DNA from 3 places in the Lysinibacillus parviboronicapiens genome. Region 2 is predicted to be linked to each of the others. Evidence: a T-box and tRNA genes for the amino acid it is inferred to sense, from the RefSeq annotation. Region 2 holds a T-box; the other regions hold tRNA genes.
What was found. A T-box is a leader RNA that pairs with one kind of tRNA and senses whether it is charged. The one in region 2 lies ahead of ileS (isoleucine--tRNA ligase), so its partner is inferred to be a tRNA-Ile.
Positions count from the first base shown of each region.

Region 1: it encodes a tRNA-Ile, which carries the amino acid that the T-box ahead of ileS (isoleucine--tRNA ligase) is inferred to sense. The anticodon was not compared.
Region 3: it encodes a tRNA-Ile, which carries the amino acid that the T-box ahead of ileS (isoleucine--tRNA ligase) is inferred to sense. The anticodon was not compared.

Region 1 covers NZ_CP073713.1:3,761,761-3,767,594, reverse strand. Annotated here, with positions in the region: gene nadB (L-aspartate oxidase) at 1-271, opposite strand, end outside; gene C9J31_RS18220 (cysteine desulfurase family protein) at 366-1,445, shown strand; rRNA gene rrf (5S ribosomal RNA) at 2,059-2,174, shown strand; tRNA gene C9J31_RS18210 (tRNA-Val) at 2,185-2,260, shown strand; tRNA gene C9J31_RS18205 (tRNA-Thr) at 2,264-2,339, shown strand; tRNA gene C9J31_RS18200 (tRNA-Lys) at 2,347-2,422, shown strand; tRNA gene C9J31_RS18195 (tRNA-Leu) at 2,444-2,528, shown strand; tRNA gene C9J31_RS18190 (tRNA-Gly) at 2,576-2,650, shown strand; tRNA gene C9J31_RS18185 (tRNA-Leu) at 2,657-2,745, shown strand; tRNA gene C9J31_RS18180 (tRNA-Arg) at 2,764-2,840, shown strand; tRNA gene C9J31_RS18175 (tRNA-Pro) at 2,850-2,926, shown strand; tRNA gene C9J31_RS18170 (tRNA-Ala) at 2,934-3,009, shown strand; tRNA gene C9J31_RS18165 (tRNA-Met) at 3,038-3,111, shown strand; tRNA gene C9J31_RS18160 (tRNA-Ile) at 3,119-3,195, shown strand; tRNA gene C9J31_RS18155 (tRNA-Ser) at 3,211-3,303, shown strand; tRNA gene C9J31_RS18150 (tRNA-Met) at 3,362-3,436, shown strand; tRNA gene C9J31_RS18145 (tRNA-Asp) at 3,440-3,515, shown strand; tRNA gene C9J31_RS18140 (tRNA-Phe) at 3,651-3,726, shown strand; tRNA gene C9J31_RS18135 (tRNA-Gly) at 3,732-3,805, shown strand; tRNA gene C9J31_RS18130 (tRNA-Ile) at 3,809-3,885, shown strand; tRNA gene C9J31_RS18125 (tRNA-Asn) at 3,890-3,966, shown strand; tRNA gene C9J31_RS18120 (tRNA-Ser) at 3,980-4,070, shown strand; tRNA gene C9J31_RS18115 (tRNA-Glu) at 4,073-4,144, shown strand; gene C9J31_RS18110 (S-layer homology domain-containing protein) at 4,616-5,834, shown strand, end outside.
Region 2 covers NZ_CP073713.1:2,431,656-2,437,489, reverse strand. Annotated here, with positions in the region: gene ileS (isoleucine--tRNA ligase) at 1-2,801, opposite strand, end outside; T-box leader at 2,855-3,094, opposite strand; gene C9J31_RS11630 (hypothetical protein) at 3,215-4,210, opposite strand; gene C9J31_RS23985 (RNA polymerase sigma factor) at 4,203-4,439, opposite strand; one part of gene C9J31_RS24270 (IS3 family transposase) at 4,418-5,349, opposite strand; one part of gene C9J31_RS24270 (IS3 family transposase) at 5,349-5,834, opposite strand, start outside.
Region 3 covers NZ_CP073713.1:3,767,980-3,773,813, forward strand. Annotated here, with positions in the region: gene nadB (L-aspartate oxidase) at 1-931, shown strand, start outside; gene nadC (carboxylating nicotinate-nucleotide diphosphorylase) at 888-1,748, shown strand; gene nadA (quinolinate synthase NadA) at 1,735-2,838, shown strand; gene C9J31_RS18240 (hypothetical protein) at 2,882-3,031, opposite strand; tRNA gene C9J31_RS18245 (tRNA-Glu) at 3,115-3,186, opposite strand; tRNA gene C9J31_RS18250 (tRNA-Ser) at 3,189-3,279, opposite strand; tRNA gene C9J31_RS18255 (tRNA-Asn) at 3,293-3,369, opposite strand; tRNA gene C9J31_RS18260 (tRNA-Ile) at 3,374-3,450, opposite strand; tRNA gene C9J31_RS18265 (tRNA-Gly) at 3,454-3,527, opposite strand; tRNA gene C9J31_RS18270 (tRNA-Phe) at 3,533-3,608, opposite strand; tRNA gene C9J31_RS18275 (tRNA-Asp) at 3,744-3,819, opposite strand; tRNA gene C9J31_RS18280 (tRNA-Met) at 3,823-3,897, opposite strand; tRNA gene C9J31_RS18285 (tRNA-Ser) at 3,956-4,048, opposite strand; tRNA gene C9J31_RS18290 (tRNA-Ile) at 4,064-4,140, opposite strand; tRNA gene C9J31_RS18295 (tRNA-Met) at 4,148-4,221, opposite strand; tRNA gene C9J31_RS18300 (tRNA-Ala) at 4,250-4,325, opposite strand; tRNA gene C9J31_RS18305 (tRNA-Pro) at 4,333-4,409, opposite strand; tRNA gene C9J31_RS18310 (tRNA-Arg) at 4,419-4,495, opposite strand; tRNA gene C9J31_RS18315 (tRNA-Leu) at 4,514-4,602, opposite strand; tRNA gene C9J31_RS18320 (tRNA-Gly) at 4,609-4,683, opposite strand; tRNA gene C9J31_RS18325 (tRNA-Leu) at 4,731-4,815, opposite strand; tRNA gene C9J31_RS18330 (tRNA-Lys) at 4,837-4,912, opposite strand; tRNA gene C9J31_RS18335 (tRNA-Thr) at 4,920-4,995, opposite strand; tRNA gene C9J31_RS18340 (tRNA-Val) at 4,999-5,074, opposite strand; rRNA gene rrf (5S ribosomal RNA) at 5,085-5,200, opposite strand; rRNA gene C9J31_RS18350 (23S ribosomal RNA) at 5,342-5,834, opposite strand, start outside.

The DNA of each region.
Region 1 (5,834 bases), 1.3 Mb from region 2:
GTATAATTTTTGTACCATCATTAATAAGCGCTTCAACATGGTTCTTTTCATGATGGTCTTCGCCAGCAGTCAAGGTATCTGCAATATGATAAGCCGTATTATCTTCTGGTTTAGTGACGGCCGCAATACCACCTTGTGCACGATAAGAACTGCTCATATCAACAGAAGATTTCGTAACAATCTGTACTTGTAACTGCTGTCCGAGTAGTCTAGCGGCTTGAAGTGCTGCAATACCGCTGCCAATAATGAGTACATCTATCTTTACATCCATAGCTATACCTTCTTTACAGTTGTCTTGACACATATCTTTACATAAAATATAAAAGAAAACAAGACCCTAAGTAAATTGAGAGGATGAGAATACGATGATTTATATGGATTACGCAGCAACATCACCAATGTCTGCCTCAGCGCTCAAGGCTTATTGTGAAGTAGCGGAACGTTATTATGGAAACAGTGCGAGTTTACATGACTTAGGAGGACAAGCACATTATTTTGTTGAAAAGGCAAGAGCAATAGTAGCCACTGCCCTAAACGTTAAAAGTGATGGCATAATTTTTACAGGGAGTGGAACTGAGGGGAATTTGCTGGCGATTGTATCACTTGCTTTGGCTTCAAAGAAAGGAAAACATATTATTTCTTCACAAGCAGAACATACTTCAGTTCATGCGGCATTAAATACACTTGAGAAAATGGGATTTGTTGTGACAAAATTACCCTTACAACGAAGTGGTAGTATTCATGTAGAGCAATTACGCGAAGTGTTAAGAGATGATACAGCGCTTATAACTATCCAACATGTTAATTCAGAATTAGGGGCAATTCAACCTATAGATGAAATTGCAGCTTTGGCTAAGGAATCTGATATATATTTTCATGTAGATTGCGTACAATCATTTTGTAAAGTTACTTTTGCACAACAGGTGGATGCTATGACAGTTTCAGCACATAAAATTGCTGGACCAAAAGGCTGTGGGGCTGTTTATATTAATCCCAAAATTTGTGTACCTGCATTAACACCAGGTGTGACTCATGAGCGCGGCTTAAGAGGGGGAACACTGGATACGCCAGCTATCGTAGCATTTGCAACTGCAATAGAAGATTTTCATTACAAGCTACAAGATTATGAGGCATTACGTCTTTATTTACAAGAAAATTTACCAACTACATGTCGTATGATCGAATGTGGGGAGCAACTACCAAATATATGTGGTATTGTGATGGATAAAGTAGAAGGACAATATGTTTTATTAAGATTAAATGAAGCGGGTATATGCATATCTACAGGTAGTGCATGTGATATTCATAGCGAGTCTGGCACGAAAGCAATTTTATCGATGGGCTATACTATGGAAGAAGCTCGCCAATTTTTCAGAATATCCTTTGGTCCAAAAACTACATTTAAAGAAATTGACCAATTATTAGCAGCCCTTACTAATATTTAGAATAATAATGCTAAATAACGTATAGGATAAAAAATTAAAATGTATGAGCAATGTAGTACCTACAAAAAATATTAAAATACTCAGGCATTCTAACAAGACGTATCGTTAAGGCCTGAGTTCTACTGTATTTAACTTCTTTCAGCAGAAGTCTCCCACCTCTATAGGTGGTGAGATGAATGCGGATTTAAGTTGCTTTTCAGGGTGTACAAACATCCGCTAAAATAAGTTAAAGCCTCCGGCGGATGTCACGGAAATCGAAAAGGAGTTCTTTGTGCAAGCACAAAGCCGATTCCGGACGTAATAATGTCGAGGCATTATTGATTACTAATAGAGTAAATATTTAACATAGCAACTACAAAACATTTTTTTGATGTAAATAAAAATGTTTTCTTTTGAAAAAACAATTGTTATAATGATTAGCAGAGTGATAAATTCTCTTACATGACAAAAATATCTTTAAAAAGTAATAATTTCTTTTTTTTATAAAAAAGTGTTGCACAATGTAAGAAAACGTTATACAATAATTCTTGTCTTGAAGGACAGGTAAACAACTTCAAAACACAAAGAACTTTAAGATATAAGTAATACATAGTATGTTAAAGATGAAGTAGAGTCTAGTGATGATGGCAAAGAGGTCACACCCGTTCCCATACCGAACACGGAAGTTAAGCTCTTTAGCGCCGATGGTAGTTGGGGGCTTCCCCCTGTGAGAGTAGGACATCGCTAGGCATAATACCCAGGAGGATTAGCTCAGCTGGGAGAGCATCTGCCTTACAAGCAGAGGGTCGGCGGTTCGAGCCCGTCATCCTCCACCATATGCCGGTTTAGCTCAGCAGGTAGAGCAACTGACTTGTAATCAGTAGGTCGTGGGTTCGATTCCTATAGCCGGCACCATAGTTTTGAGCCATTAGCTCAGTTGGTAGAGCATCTGACTTTTAATCAGAGGGTCGAAGGTTCGAGTCCTTCATGGCTCACCATTTAAATTGCCAACAAAATATGCGGGTGTGGCGGAATTGGCAGACGCACTAGACTTAGGATCTAGCGCCGCAAGGCGTGGGGGTTCGACTCCCTTCACCCGCACCATTTTTTAGAATTTCATAATTGCCAGGATAAATAAATCTTATGCACATGCGGAAGTAGTTCAGTGGTAGAACACCACCTTGCCAAGGTGGGGGTCGCGAGTTCGAACCTCGTCTTCCGCTCCAACATGTGCCGGGGTGGCGGAACTGGCAGACGCACAGGACTTAAAATCCTGCGGTAGGTGACTACCGTGCCGGTTCGATTCCGGCCCTCGGCACCATTTTTATTCTAGTAAATAGCGCCCGTAGCTCAATTGGATAGAGCGTCTGACTACGGATCAGAAGGTTGTGGGTTCGACTCCTGCCGGGCGCGCCATATATATTTCGGAATGTAGCTCAGCTTGGTAGAGCACTTGGTTTGGGACCAAGGGGTCGTAGGTTCGAATCCTGTCATTCCGACCATTATTTTGGGGCCTTAGCTCAGCTGGGAGAGCGCCTGCCTTGCACGCAGGAGGTCAGCGGTTCGATCCCGCTAGGCTCCACCATAAAATTATAACCAGTTATAAAGATCCTGGCGGCGTAGCTCAGCTGGCTAGAGCATTCGGTTCATACCCGAAAGGTCGTGGGTTCGACTCCCTCTGCCGCCATCTTAAAGGACCTTTAGCTCAGTTGGTTAGAGCAGACGGCTCATAACCGTCCGGTCGCAGGTTCGAGTCCTGCAAGGTCCACCATTTATATATTGTTACGGAGGTATACCCAAGTCTGGCTGAAGGGATCGGTCTTGAAAACCGACAGGCGGGTAACACCGCGCGGGGGTTCGAATCCCTCTACCTCCTCCAGTTTTAAATTTTATAAATGGTGTTCTAAAAAACTCGGTATAATTAACATTCATATTGTCGCGGGGTGGAGCAGTGGTAGCTCGTCGGGCTCATAACCCGAAGGTCGTTGGTTCAAATCCGGCCCCCGCAACCAAATGGTCCCGTGGTGTAGCGGTTAACATGCCTGCCTGTCACGCAGGAGATCGCCGGTTCGATCCCGGTCGGGACCGCCATTTTTATAATAAGAGGTTCATGTAAGCAAAAAGATCGAAGAAGCAAACGAGTGCATGAAGGAGCGTACTTACAGTACGTGACTGAATAAACGAGAGTGGCTGATAAAGATATTTGCAGCTTAGCATGGAACGTATGGGTCAGTAGCTCAGTTGGTAGAGCATTAGATTGAAGCTCTAAGTGTCGGCGGTTCGATTCCGTCCTGACCCACCATACATGCGGGTGTAGTTTAATGGTAAAACCTCAGCCTTCCAAGCTGATGTCGTGAGTTCGATTCTCATCACCCGCTCCAAATGGGCCTATAGCTCAGCTGGTTAGAGCGCACGCCTGATAAGCGTGAGGTCGATGGTTCGAGTCCATTTAGGCCCACCATTATTCCGAAGTAGCTCAGTTGGTAGTAGCACCTGACTGTTAATCAGGTTGTCGCAGGTTCGAGTCCTGCCTTCGGAGCCATTTTTTTATTTACGGGGAAGTACTCAAGAGGCTGAAGAGGCGCCCCTGCTAAGGGTGTAGGTCGGGTAACCGGCGCGAGGGTTCAAATCCCTCCTTCTCCGCCATTGGCCCCTTGGTCAAGCGGTTAAGACACCGCCCTTTCACGGCGGTAACACGGGTTCGAATCCCGTAGGGGTCATACCAAAAAGCAGTAGATGTAAAATACATCTACTGCTTTTTTTTTATGATGCTTTTTAAATCTAATACAATAGTTGCTCTATAAACGCCTCGTTTGTTGTTCCCAATCCAAGTCATTGTCATATTGAGTGGTAAATTCGGTAAAGCGTTTCAATTTTTCTCCTTAACTTTTCCACCGACTATTATCTATTAGCAAGAGTCGTTATGAGATTTGTTTATTGTGAATGTTAGGTGTAGTTGTACTAAATATTATCGTTAATAAGAAAGCTTTTAACAATTGTTTAATCAAAAGTTGATTCTTATGATCATCTTCTTTGTCAATCCATCTCAAAATATTTCTATTTGCTAATTGTTTACTATATAATTAGACAAATATTCCATGGTAAAACTCGATAATATTGGTATATCCTTTGGAATAAATCCATCTTTCTTTTATAATAGAGATGAATAGAATTAATAGGAGGTTATTAATGTGAAAAAAAAGCAAAGTAAATGGATTGTGAGTACAGCATCTGCTGCCTTAATTGCGACAGCTGTTGTTCCTACTGCAAGTGCAGCCTCCTTTACAGATATTGCAAAGAGTGACCATAAAGAGGGAATTTTAGCACTAGCAGATGCAAAAATTGTAGGTGGATATACTGACGGTACATTTAGACCCAACGCTACTCTTACACGTGGTAATGTCACTAAATTTTTAGGGAAATGGCTTGTATCAGAACACTATCAAGTGCCAGCAGATTACAATAAAAAAGTACGTTTTACAGACTTGCAGCCTGCATCTACAAAAGATAAAGAGTTACTACAATATGCAGCACTTATATACGATACTGGTATTTCCAAAGGTACTAATAACAAGTTATCGCCTTCCGAAAATATTACACGTGAACAAATGGCTTCTTATTTAGTAAGTGCTATTGAAACAGTTTATGATATCGATTTAATTGCGAAGTATAAAGAAGAAAACTATAAATCTTCTATTACAGATTTAAAAAATACCTCAATAGAAAATCGTGAGGCAGTTATTGCACTAGAGTATGCAAAGATTACAAACGTCAAGGCATTTAATCCAGCGAACACATTAACACGTGGCCAATTTGCGTCTTTTTTACATCGTACTATGACAAATATCGATGATATGATAAAAGAACATGCTTTACTCATCCAAACGGTTAAAGTTGTAGATGCCAATACACTACAAGTTACATTAACAGATGGGACAAGCCATAAGGTAACATTAGCAACGCCACTTACTGAAAATGTGGAGACAAAGGTAGATTTTAAAATTAACGATAAATCTTATTCAGCTGTTGTTACATATGAAGTCAATGAGCTAAAGGTGCAATCGATTGAGGGCATCAACGCCTCTCAAATCAAAGTTGTTTTCAACCTAGCAATTGACCCGCTCTCTGTAGTAAAAGCAGATGGAAAATTACAGGATAATATTGTGGCTTTCTCTAATGTGGATACTTTAAGAGCACTATCAATTGTGAAAACAGAAATTAGTACTGATAGAAAATCAGTCATCTTTACAGTAAATGAGCCATTAAAAGGTACACATCGTTATGTGTTAAATAACATCAAGTCTGAAAAAGGCTTACTGCTTACAAAAGCTGATGCAAATTTTGTCGTTGCTGGGGATACACAACCACCTACTATTCTGGGAACAACGCAAGGAAACAACTCGTCAATCG
Region 2 (5,834 bases):
CGACATGATGTATCTTCTGCTAAAATATAGTGTTCTTTTACCATTGATTCGTTTACTACATGCACTGGTAATAATGTGATTTCGAGCCCTTCGATGTTCAGCGTTACTGCACCATCGCGTTGTAATGACTTTTTCTCGTCAGCGTTTAGATTCAAGACGTAATCTTTTACTTTATTGACATGCTGCCCAAAGGCTACACCTGCCGTTTTGAAATTTAGTTTGTAGTGGATTGTTTCATACGCTGAAAAATCATTTGTCCAAATACATTGTTTTATATTTAATTCATCTTTGATGATGGCTGTATATTGCGCATACCTATCCAAGTCATTGGCCACGGAAACAATAATTTCTCGCAATGGCTGCTTCACTTTTATAGCTTGACTATTACGTAGACTTCTACCGAGTTCCACGATTGATAAAACATGTTCCATTTCTTTTTCAAGCTGAAGGTTAAGCAGTGCTGTATTACATGGCGGATAGTTTTGTAAATGTACACTTTTACCACATAATCGCTTATATAAATCCTCTGCAATAAAGGGTGTAAATGGCGCTAATAGTTGACTAATAGTCGTTAGCAATTCGTACAGCGTACTATACGCTCCTCGTTTATCATCTGATAATCCGTTTGCCCAAAATCGTGCACGTGAACGACGGATATACCAATTGCTTAGTTCTTCGACAAGTTTGCCAATTTCACGTGTCGCTTGCGTAAATTGGTAGTCGTCCATGTTTGTTGTGACAAGCTGAATTGTGTGATGTAAGCGAGACAATATCCAATCATCCAGTTTTGTGCGTGTACCTGTATTTGCTGAGTCGTATTGGAAACCATCGATTTCGGCATACAGCTGATAGAATTTAAATGTATTATCGAGTGTATCCACAAGTTTTGATTTTGCGTCCATGACTATTTTCTTTGAAAAGCGCTTAGGATTCCACGCAGAGCTATCAACTAAAAATGACCATCTTAAAGCATCTGCTCCGTATTGTTCGATGAGTTCAACTGGTTCTAAAGCATTACCTTTACTTTTCGACATTTTCTGTCCATGCTCATCTAATACATGCCCTAATGACAGTACATTTTTATAAGGTGCCTTTCCTGTAAATAATGTTGAGACAGCTAATAAACTATAGAAAAATCCTCGTGTTTGGTCGATGCCTTCGATGACCACATCTGCTGGGAATTGATTTTTATGTGTTTGCTGATTACTAAATGGGTAATGATGTTGTGCAAATGGCATCGAACCACTATCAAACCAGACATCGATAACCTCTGGTGTACGTTCCATATCACCTTTGCATTTTGGGCAAGTACAGACAACGTCATCAATATATGGTTTATGCAATTCCATTTTGTCATCAAGAGTTCCCTTTGCTAAGACACTTAACGCAGCTATACTATTGGGTGCTTCTTCATGACCACAATCCTGACAAATCCATACATTTAGCGGAGTACCCCAATAGCGATTGCGGCTAATATTCCAATCCACTAAGTTTTCTAGGAAATTGCCAAATCGACCGTGTTTAATGTGCTCTGGATACCAGGTTACTTGCTCATTATTTGCTAGCAATTGATTTTTCAATGTCGACATATTGATAAACCAGCTATCAGTTGCATAGTAAAGCAATGGTGAATCACAACGCCAACAATGTGGGTAGCTATGCTCATATTTTTCTTTGTCAAACAATAACCCTTTTTCTGCCAGCATTTTAATAATAGCGACATCACAGTCTTTCACAAATTTCCCTGAAAGTTCTGGTACTTCTTGTGTATAACACCCTTTTAAATCTACAACGTTGACAAATGACAAATCATTGTGTTGAACAGTTTTATAATCCTCTTCTCCGTATGCAGGTGCAATATGCACAATCCCCGTACCACTTTGCTCTGTTACGTAATCTGCTAATACAACAACATGCCCCTTTGCGACTGCTACATAGGAAAAGGGTGAGATATACGAAGTTTCTTCAAATTCATGACCATCATGCTCACTTAACACCTCAAATGGTTCAGGCAATACTTTTTCAACAAGCGATTTAGCGAGTATATAAATTTTATCGTGTTTCTTTACACGCACATATTTTAAATGAGGGTTTAATGCCAATGCGACATTTGCTGGTAGTGTCCAAGGTGTCGTAGTCCATCCAAGAAAATACTCATCGCGATCTTTTCGCTTAAACATCGCTGTGACAGATAAATCTTTAACATCCTTATAGCCTTGGGCGACTTCATGGGAACTTAACGATGTTTGGCAACTCGGACAATACGGGGAAACACGATGCCCTTTATATAAAAGCTTGTTTTGGTGCACATGACTCAAAATATGCCAGACCGATTCAATATAATCGTTACTTAACGTTAAGTACGGATCCTCCATATTAATCCAATACCCTAGTTGTTCTGTAAAGGATCGCCATTTCTTTTCGTAAGTAAAGACGCTCCCTTTACATTCTTGAATAAATCGTTCAATGCCATAGTTCTCAATTTCTTGCTTACCGGAAATCCCAAGCTTTTTTTCGACACCTAATTCTACCGGTAAACCGTGTGTATCCCATCCGGCTTTTCGTTCAACAAGATAGCCTTGCATCGTTTTATAACGAGCCACGACATCTTTTATGGTTCTTCCAAATGCGTGACCTACGTGTGGTAAGCCATTTGCTGTTGGTGGTCCTTCATAAAACACAAAGGGTTTACTGTCTGAACGATTATCTACAGACGCTTGAAACGTTCTTTCTTGTTCCCACATTTTACGAATTCTTGCTTCTCTCTCTACAGTTGTTTCTTTCTTTTCTTCGACTTGCATGTAATTCCCTCCTATACTATTGTATAAAAGGCATACAAAAAACCCCGTCCCAAGTAAGGGACGGGGTTAACCGCGAATACCACCCTAATTCTATTGAAAAACGCTCAATAGCACTCAGCAACGTACAATCATACGTGTTCTTTTTAACGGTAGACACCCGAATTAGCCTACTAAAGTTCAGCTAATCTTCTCAGAGAGGATTTTCATGAAACATTTGCACACCGACTTCCACCAATCTGTCGGCTCTCTGTAGAACAAAATGAAACACTACTCTTTCTCATCAACGAATTTGTATGCTTTTATTGTGGTTCATCGTAACAAACTAGCATGTAATTGTCAACAATTTCAAAATAATAATTTTGTAAGGTATTTACAATTTGTATAATAACCTTTTCGATCCAAGCGTGCATCAATTACTCAATAATTTCAATTTCATCTAAATTTGCAGCAAAGTCATAGCCTTGTGAAATTGTGTCATCTTTCATAGTATATGTGATATTCACCTGCTTGCCGACAGCAATTTTATCTTTTACACCATGAAGTGGAAACCATACACCATTTTGTTTTTTTTCAATAATTTCTGTATAGGGTAAGTGACTTATCTTTTCTTCTAATGCTCCTGAAACAACTAAGAAACGATCTCCCTCCACTGCAACGATTTGGCCGAATTTATACTGTTTATTGAATGACCTCGCATCACTAGGATTACTTGACAATTGATATTTTTTCTCTAGATTTGAAATTTCCTCCTTATACTGAGAAGTAAAATAATCTATGGCGTCTTTCTTCACTGCGAAACGAGCATGAAGTTGAAATGATTCCTCATATTTTTTGAAATAATCTTTGAGCAATTCGTTATATGCAACTAATTTTATATTGTCTGGTTTCATGTATTCTTCGTAGAACTTTTCAGGAGTTATATTTATTCTTGAAAGGTCTTCAATAAATTTAGCATCCTTTGAAATACTTTCAAAGTGTTCTCTAGTTAATCTTTCTTGTTCATCTATGGCCGCTTGCCTTAGAACAATACCTTTGCTTAAAGCATAAGCATAATAAGCATCTATTTCTATCCTCGCTTGAAACGCACTATTTAGAGATTCTTCTATCCTTTCTTGAAACGCAGGATTTAGAGGTTCTTTAGTAGAGTCTACTCCTAATTTTAGACTCATAGATAATAGCTCTTCATCTAATATTTGGACATCATTTGATGAAAGTAAATTCTTTTCACTGTGTTGATTATAAACAAACACCCCAATACATACTGTTAAAATCATAGTGAGAATACTGTACTGCCGACGTCTAGAAGGTTTGGGCTTTTTACGTTGTTCAATGTGGTTTATTACATTCATCATCACCCGATTTTTACTATCTTTTAAATCTTTTAAAACCTCTACCCCATATTTACTCATGCAAAAGCACCTCCCACTCAATATGTTCTAGCTTTGGCTTTAGTAGTTCTCGTCCACGACGTAACCGTGTTTTCACTGTACTCTCAGGAATATTTAAAAGCTGAGCTATTTCAACGACAGGCATCTCCTCAAAATAAAAATAAATCAGAACCTCACGTTGTTTGAACTGCTCCCTGTCAAGTAGACAGTGGAAATAATAAAAATGCTTTACGCGGCTTGAGACCTGAATTCCAAGGGGCTCAAGCTGTTTAATTTTTCTTGATAGCGCTCTGAATTATAAAACGAAATGTATCCTAAAATTGCTTTTTTTAGCGCTTCATATGTATCATATTTATTTAAATAGTATTTTTCGCATTTGAGCGTACCCCAAAAAGCCTCGATTGGTCCGTTATCGATACAACGTCCCACTCTAGACATACTATGTACCATCTCGGCATCATCTATCATACGTTTGAAAAGTTTTGAAGTATATTGATAACCACGATCGCTATGAATAAGTGGATGCTCATCCTCTTTTAATTTTTGTATGGCTAGTGTCATCGTTTGAAAAACAAGTTTATTGTTATTCGAGTGCCCTAATACATAACTCACAATCGAATTATCGTATAAATCAATAATGGCGCTTAAATAAGCCTTTTTACCATTCTCATATTTAAATTCCGTGACATCTGTACACCATTTTTGATTCGGTTTATCTGCTTTGAACTTGCGACTGAGTATGTTTTCTGCTACATAATCTGGATTCGATTTACGATATTTTTTTCGTTTTCGACGAATCACCGATTTTAATCGACACATTTTCATCAAACGATAAATACGTTTTTTATTTACCTTCGGTAAATCTACTTTTTCACGATGACGATTGATTGTAAGTGTGATGCGACGATATCCATAAATCCCATCTACTTGTGTATAAAGGTACTGAATTGATTCTAGAAGCTGTTCATTCTCGATTTCTCGTGCTGATGACTGACGGTTCAACCACTTATAATAAGCAGCACGTGTAACATCGGCAATTTCACATAATAAAATGATTGGCAGTGCTTCCTTCGCTGCTAATTCTTGAATGGCAATATAACGGCTATGTATACGGCTTTTACTTAACGACGCCTCCTTTCGATTTCCTCTAACTTTTTTAAGAAGAGATTTTCTGCACGTAATCGTTCATTTTCACGTTCCATACGCTGGATTTCTAAACGAAACTTGTCTTCAGTGCTTAACTCTTCTTCTAACTTTGTACGCCCACGGCGATCATGCAAGCCTAATTCCCCGTATTTTTCGAATTTTTTTACCCATTGATATACTTGTTGGTAAGAAACCGCATATTGTTCAGCTGTTACTTGATAATTCTTATCGTTGGCAATACAAACTTGTGCTATTTCAATGCGCTCTTGTACTGTTGTTTTTCTACCTTTAGTCATAGTTTGGCTCATTCCTTTACCCGAATCTTTTAATTCACTATGACTAGTATACTTTTTTATCCAATTCCTTAAAACCGATCTACTAGAAAGTCTATACTTTCTTACAACCTCTCTTAATGAAAATTCGCCTGAAAGATAGTCTCGGACAGCCGCTAATTTTAATTCCTTAGCATAACGATTCTGCTGGTTTAATCGTTCAAGAC
Region 3 (5,834 bases), 1.3 Mb from region 2:
TGATATGGAGTTTATGCAATTTCATCCAAGCCTACTATGGTGCAATGGCGAAGCAAAAGGACTTGTCTCAGAAGCAGTTCGAGGAGCTGGTGGGATTTTTGTCGATGCACAGCGCCGACCAATCATGAAAGGTGTACATCCACAACTTGATTTAGCACCGCGTCATATTACAGCCTATACTTTGTTTAAAAAACGAGTTACCGGACACGAAACATATATTGATATTTCTGCCATTCAACAATTTGAAAAAAAATTTCCTACGATAGCGAAACTTTGCGCTGACAATGGTGTGGATATACAGCATGGCTTAATTCCTGTTGCACCAGGTAGCCATTTCTTAATGGGTGGTATTATCGCTGATGACATCGGAAGAACATCGATTCCAAATCTCTATGCTGTTGGTGAAGTCGCTTGTACGGGCGTTCATGGTGCAAATCGTTTAGCGAGTAACTCCTTGCTAGAAGGTATTGCCTTTGGACAAAAGATGGCACATGCCATCTTACAAACAGGCTGCAAGCAATACAATTTCACTGTCATTCACAAAGCTCATCAGCAAGCTATACCTTCACTATTAGCAAAAGAACATTTACAGCAAACTATGATGCATGCGCTAGGTATTATACGCAATCCTCAAGATATGCAGCAATTCGCAAAACAATTGCCACCATTGCAAACCCTTCAACATGTTGAGATAAGTGGACTGGGTCAACAGGAACTTGAACTTTATATGATGCATATTGTCGCTTCATTGATGGTAAATGCTGCACTGACACGAAAAGAAACGCGAGGAGCTCATATTCGTAGTGACAAACCAAATAAAGATAGACTATGGGCTCAACGCTGGATTATTTTTGAACATGGACAGATGAAAGTGAGGAATACATTATATGAATATCATCAAACTAGAGGAAATGCTCAAGCAATTTTATAACGAAGACATTGGGGATGGCGATTTATCAAGCGAACTTATCTTTACAGCTGATCAAAAAGGGACTTTTTCCTTTTATGCGAAAGATAGTGGTATTTTCTGTGGAGCACTTATCATCGAGCACGGTTTTCTACTACTGGATTCCTCGATGGATATCATTTTGCATAAAAAAGATGGTGATGCAGTAAATACAGGTGATTTACTCGCTATTGTCAAAGGACCTCTACAAAAATTATTAATTGGTGAGCGTGTCATTTTGAATCTCATTCAGCGTATGTCTGCCATCGCTACAGCTACCAACTTAGCTGTTCGTGAAACAGCAGGGACAGGAGCAAAAATTTGCGATACCCGTAAAACGATACCTGGATTACGTATGCTCGATAAATATGCAGTACGGGTAGGTGGAGCCTTTAATCATCGCAGTGGATTATACGATGCAATTATGCTAAAGGATAACCATATTGCTTTTGCAGGGAGCATTTCAAAAGCTGTGCAAGCTGCTCGTAGCAAAGTTGGTCATACGGTAAAAATTGAAGTAGAAATTGAAACAAAAGATCAATTGAAAGAAGCCATTGCATCAGGTGCTGATATTATTATGTTTGATAATCGAACGCCAGAAGAAATACAGGCATGGCTCCCAGCCGTTCCTGCGCATATCGCTACGGAGGCATCCGGTGGGATTACGCTAGATAATCTACATGCCTATGCAGAATCTGGTATCCAATGGATCTCACTTGGCGCACTAACTCATTCGGTAAAAGCGTTTGATATTAGCGCACTTGTACAAATGAAAGGAGATCATCCACTTGTCAATAACTAGTTTATTACAACAAGCTACCCTACTCCCAGAGCATTATCGAACACTATCAAGAACTGACATGGAATCTCGCATTCTAGCTATTAAAAAGAAACTGGGTCGTCAGCTTTTTATTCCTGGCCATCATTATCAAAAAGACGAAGTGATTCAATTTGCTGATGCTACAGGAGATTCTTTACAGCTCGCGCAATTATCTGCTGCAAATAAGGAAGCCAAGCATATCGTTTTCTGTGGGGTACATTTTATGGCTGAAACAGCCGATATGTTAACCACTGAGAAACAGCATGTCTACTTGCCAGATATGCGAGCAGGCTGCTCAATGGCAGACATGGCAGACATTTATCAAACAGAACAAGCATGGTCCATCTTACAGCAACTTTTCGGTGATACGATTATACCGTTAACATATGTCAATTCGACTGCGGCAATAAAAGCATTTACAGGACATTATGGAGGCGCATGTGTAACATCCTCCAACGCAAAGGAAATGGTAAAATGGGCATTTAGTCAAAAGCAACGTATTTTATTTCTACCCGATCAGCATTTAGGTAGAAATACCGCTTATGATTTGGGCGTACCTCTTGAAAATATGGCTGTTTGGAATCCACATACCAATACCCTTGAGACAGAACAGTCGTCAGAAAACATTCAAGTAATTTTATGGAAAGGACATTGTTCCGTCCACGAAGGCTTTACCGTGCAACATACAGAAATGGTTCGTCAGGCACATCCAAATATGCGCATTATCGTGCATCCGGAATGTAGCCGTGAAGTTGTTGCGGCAGCGGATGATGCAGGCTCAACGAAATACATTATTGATACTATTAATAATGCCCCTAGCGGTTCTGCATGGGCAATCGGCACAGAAATGAATCTAGTTAATCGTATGATGTTACACCATTCAGATAAACAGATTATCTCGTTGAATAAGAATTTTTGTCCTTGTCTTACAATGAATCGAATTGATCTCCCACATCTGCTGTGGTCACTTGAAAGTATTGAACAGGGAAAGCCACATAATCGCATTCAAGTGGACCCCCATATTGCAAAAGAAGCCCGTAGTTCACTCGAAAGAATGCTAGCACGAGGATAATAAAAAAATCGTCTACTATCTTTAGTTAGACGATTTTTTATTTCTAAAAGGACAACACTGTTTGGAATCTAATAAATATATTTTGTAAGTAATTTTGGAACACTTGACTTCCACCAATAAATAATACTTGCACTTCGGCATAGAGCCCAGTTGCAGTTACTTTACCTCGACAAGCTTCTCCTACTTTTTCCAATACTATAATTCTTTGAAGCTTCTTTTATATTTTTCTTCATAAAAAAAGCACAGTAGATGTTTTACATCTACTGTGCTTTAGTATGACCCCTACGGGATTCGAACCCGTGTTACCGCCGTGAAAGGGCGGTGTCTTAACCGCTTGACCAAGGGGCCAATGGCGGAGAAGGAGGGATTTGAACCCTCGCGCCGGTTACCCGACCTACACCCTTAGCAGGGGCGCCTCTTCAGCCTCTTGAGTACTTCCCCGTAAATAAAAAAATGGCTCCGAAGGCAGGACTCGAACCTGCGACAACCTGATTAACAGTCAGGTGCTACTACCAACTGAGCTACTTCGGAATAATGGTGGGCCTAAATGGACTCGAACCATCGACCTCACGCTTATCAGGCGTGCGCTCTAACCAGCTGAGCTATAGGCCCATTTGGAGCGGGTGATGAGAATCGAACTCACGACATCAGCTTGGAAGGCTGAGGTTTTACCATTAAACTACACCCGCATGTATGGTGGGTCAGGACGGAATCGAACCGCCGACACTTAGAGCTTCAATCTAATGCTCTACCAACTGAGCTACTGACCCATACGTTCCATGCTAAGCTGCAAATATCTTTATCAGCCACTCTCGTTTATTCAGTCACGTACTGTAAGTACGCTCCTTCATGCACTCGTTTGCTTCTTCGATCTTTTTGCTTACATGAACCTCTTATTATAAAAATGGCGGTCCCGACCGGGATCGAACCGGCGATCTCCTGCGTGACAGGCAGGCATGTTAACCGCTACACCACGGGACCATTTGGTTGCGGGGGCCGGATTTGAACCAACGACCTTCGGGTTATGAGCCCGACGAGCTACCACTGCTCCACCCCGCGACAATATGAATGTTAATTATACCGAGTTTTTTAGAACACCATTTATAAAATTTAAAACTGGAGGAGGTAGAGGGATTCGAACCCCCGCGCGGTGTTACCCGCCTGTCGGTTTTCAAGACCGATCCCTTCAGCCAGACTTGGGTATACCTCCGTAACAATATATAAATGGTGGACCTTGCAGGACTCGAACCTGCGACCGGACGGTTATGAGCCGTCTGCTCTAACCAACTGAGCTAAAGGTCCTTTAAGATGGCGGCAGAGGGAGTCGAACCCACGACCTTTCGGGTATGAACCGAATGCTCTAGCCAGCTGAGCTACGCCGCCAGGATCTTTATAACTGGTTATAATTTTATGGTGGAGCCTAGCGGGATCGAACCGCTGACCTCCTGCGTGCAAGGCAGGCGCTCTCCCAGCTGAGCTAAGGCCCCAAAATAATGGTCGGAATGACAGGATTCGAACCTACGACCCCTTGGTCCCAAACCAAGTGCTCTACCAAGCTGAGCTACATTCCGAAATATATATGGCGCGCCCGGCAGGAGTCGAACCCACAACCTTCTGATCCGTAGTCAGACGCTCTATCCAATTGAGCTACGGGCGCTATTTACTAGAATAAAAATGGTGCCGAGGGCCGGAATCGAACCGGCACGGTAGTCACCTACCGCAGGATTTTAAGTCCTGTGCGTCTGCCAGTTCCGCCACCCCGGCACATGTTGGAGCGGAAGACGAGGTTCGAACTCGCGACCCCCACCTTGGCAAGGTGGTGTTCTACCACTGAACTACTTCCGCATGTGCATAAGATTTATTTATCCTGGCAATTATGAAATTCTAAAAAATGGTGCGGGTGAAGGGAGTCGAACCCCCACGCCTTGCGGCGCTAGATCCTAAGTCTAGTGCGTCTGCCAATTCCGCCACACCCGCATATTTTGTTGGCAATTTAAATGGTGAGCCATGAAGGACTCGAACCTTCGACCCTCTGATTAAAAGTCAGATGCTCTACCAACTGAGCTAATGGCTCAAAACTATGGTGCCGGCTATAGGAATCGAACCCACGACCTACTGATTACAAGTCAGTTGCTCTACCTGCTGAGCTAAACCGGCATATGGTGGAGGATGACGGGCTCGAACCGCCGACCCTCTGCTTGTAAGGCAGATGCTCTCCCAGCTGAGCTAATCCTCCTGGGTATTATGCCTAGCGATGTCCTACTCTCACAGGGGGAAGCCCCCAACTACCATCGGCGCTAAAGAGCTTAACTTCCGTGTTCGGTATGGGAACGGGTGTGACCTCTTTGCCATCATCACTAGACTATTGTCGGCTTCCAATATACGCCGTATTTCTTTGTCAGCTTCCATCGCTTTCTCGAACTACTTGTATCTTGAAACCCTATGTAGAAAGATGTTGTTCTTTCAAAACTGGATAAACGGTACATTGAATGTTTCAAACATTTTGGTTAAGTCCTCGATCGATTAGTATTCGTCAGCTCCATGTGTCACCACACTTCCACCTCGAACCTATCTACCTCATCGTCTTTGAGGGATCTTACTTACTTGCGTAATGGGAAATCTCATCTTGAGGGGGGCTTCATGCTTAGATGCTTTCAGCACTTATCCCGTCCACACATAGCTACCCAGCGATGCCTTTGGCAAGACAACTGGTACACCAGCGGTGTGTCCATCCCGGTCCTCTCGTACTAAGGACAGCTCCTCTCAAATTTCCTACGCCCACGACGGATAGGGACCGAACTGTCTCACGACGTTCTGAACCCAGCTCGCGTACCGCTTTAATGGGCGAACAGCCCAACCCTTGGGACCGACTACAGCCCCAGGATGCGATGAGCCGACATCGAGGTGCCAAACCTCCCCGTCGATGTGGACTCTTGGGGGAGATAAGCCTGTTATCCCCGGGGTAGCTTTTATCCGTTGAGCGATGGCCCTTCCAT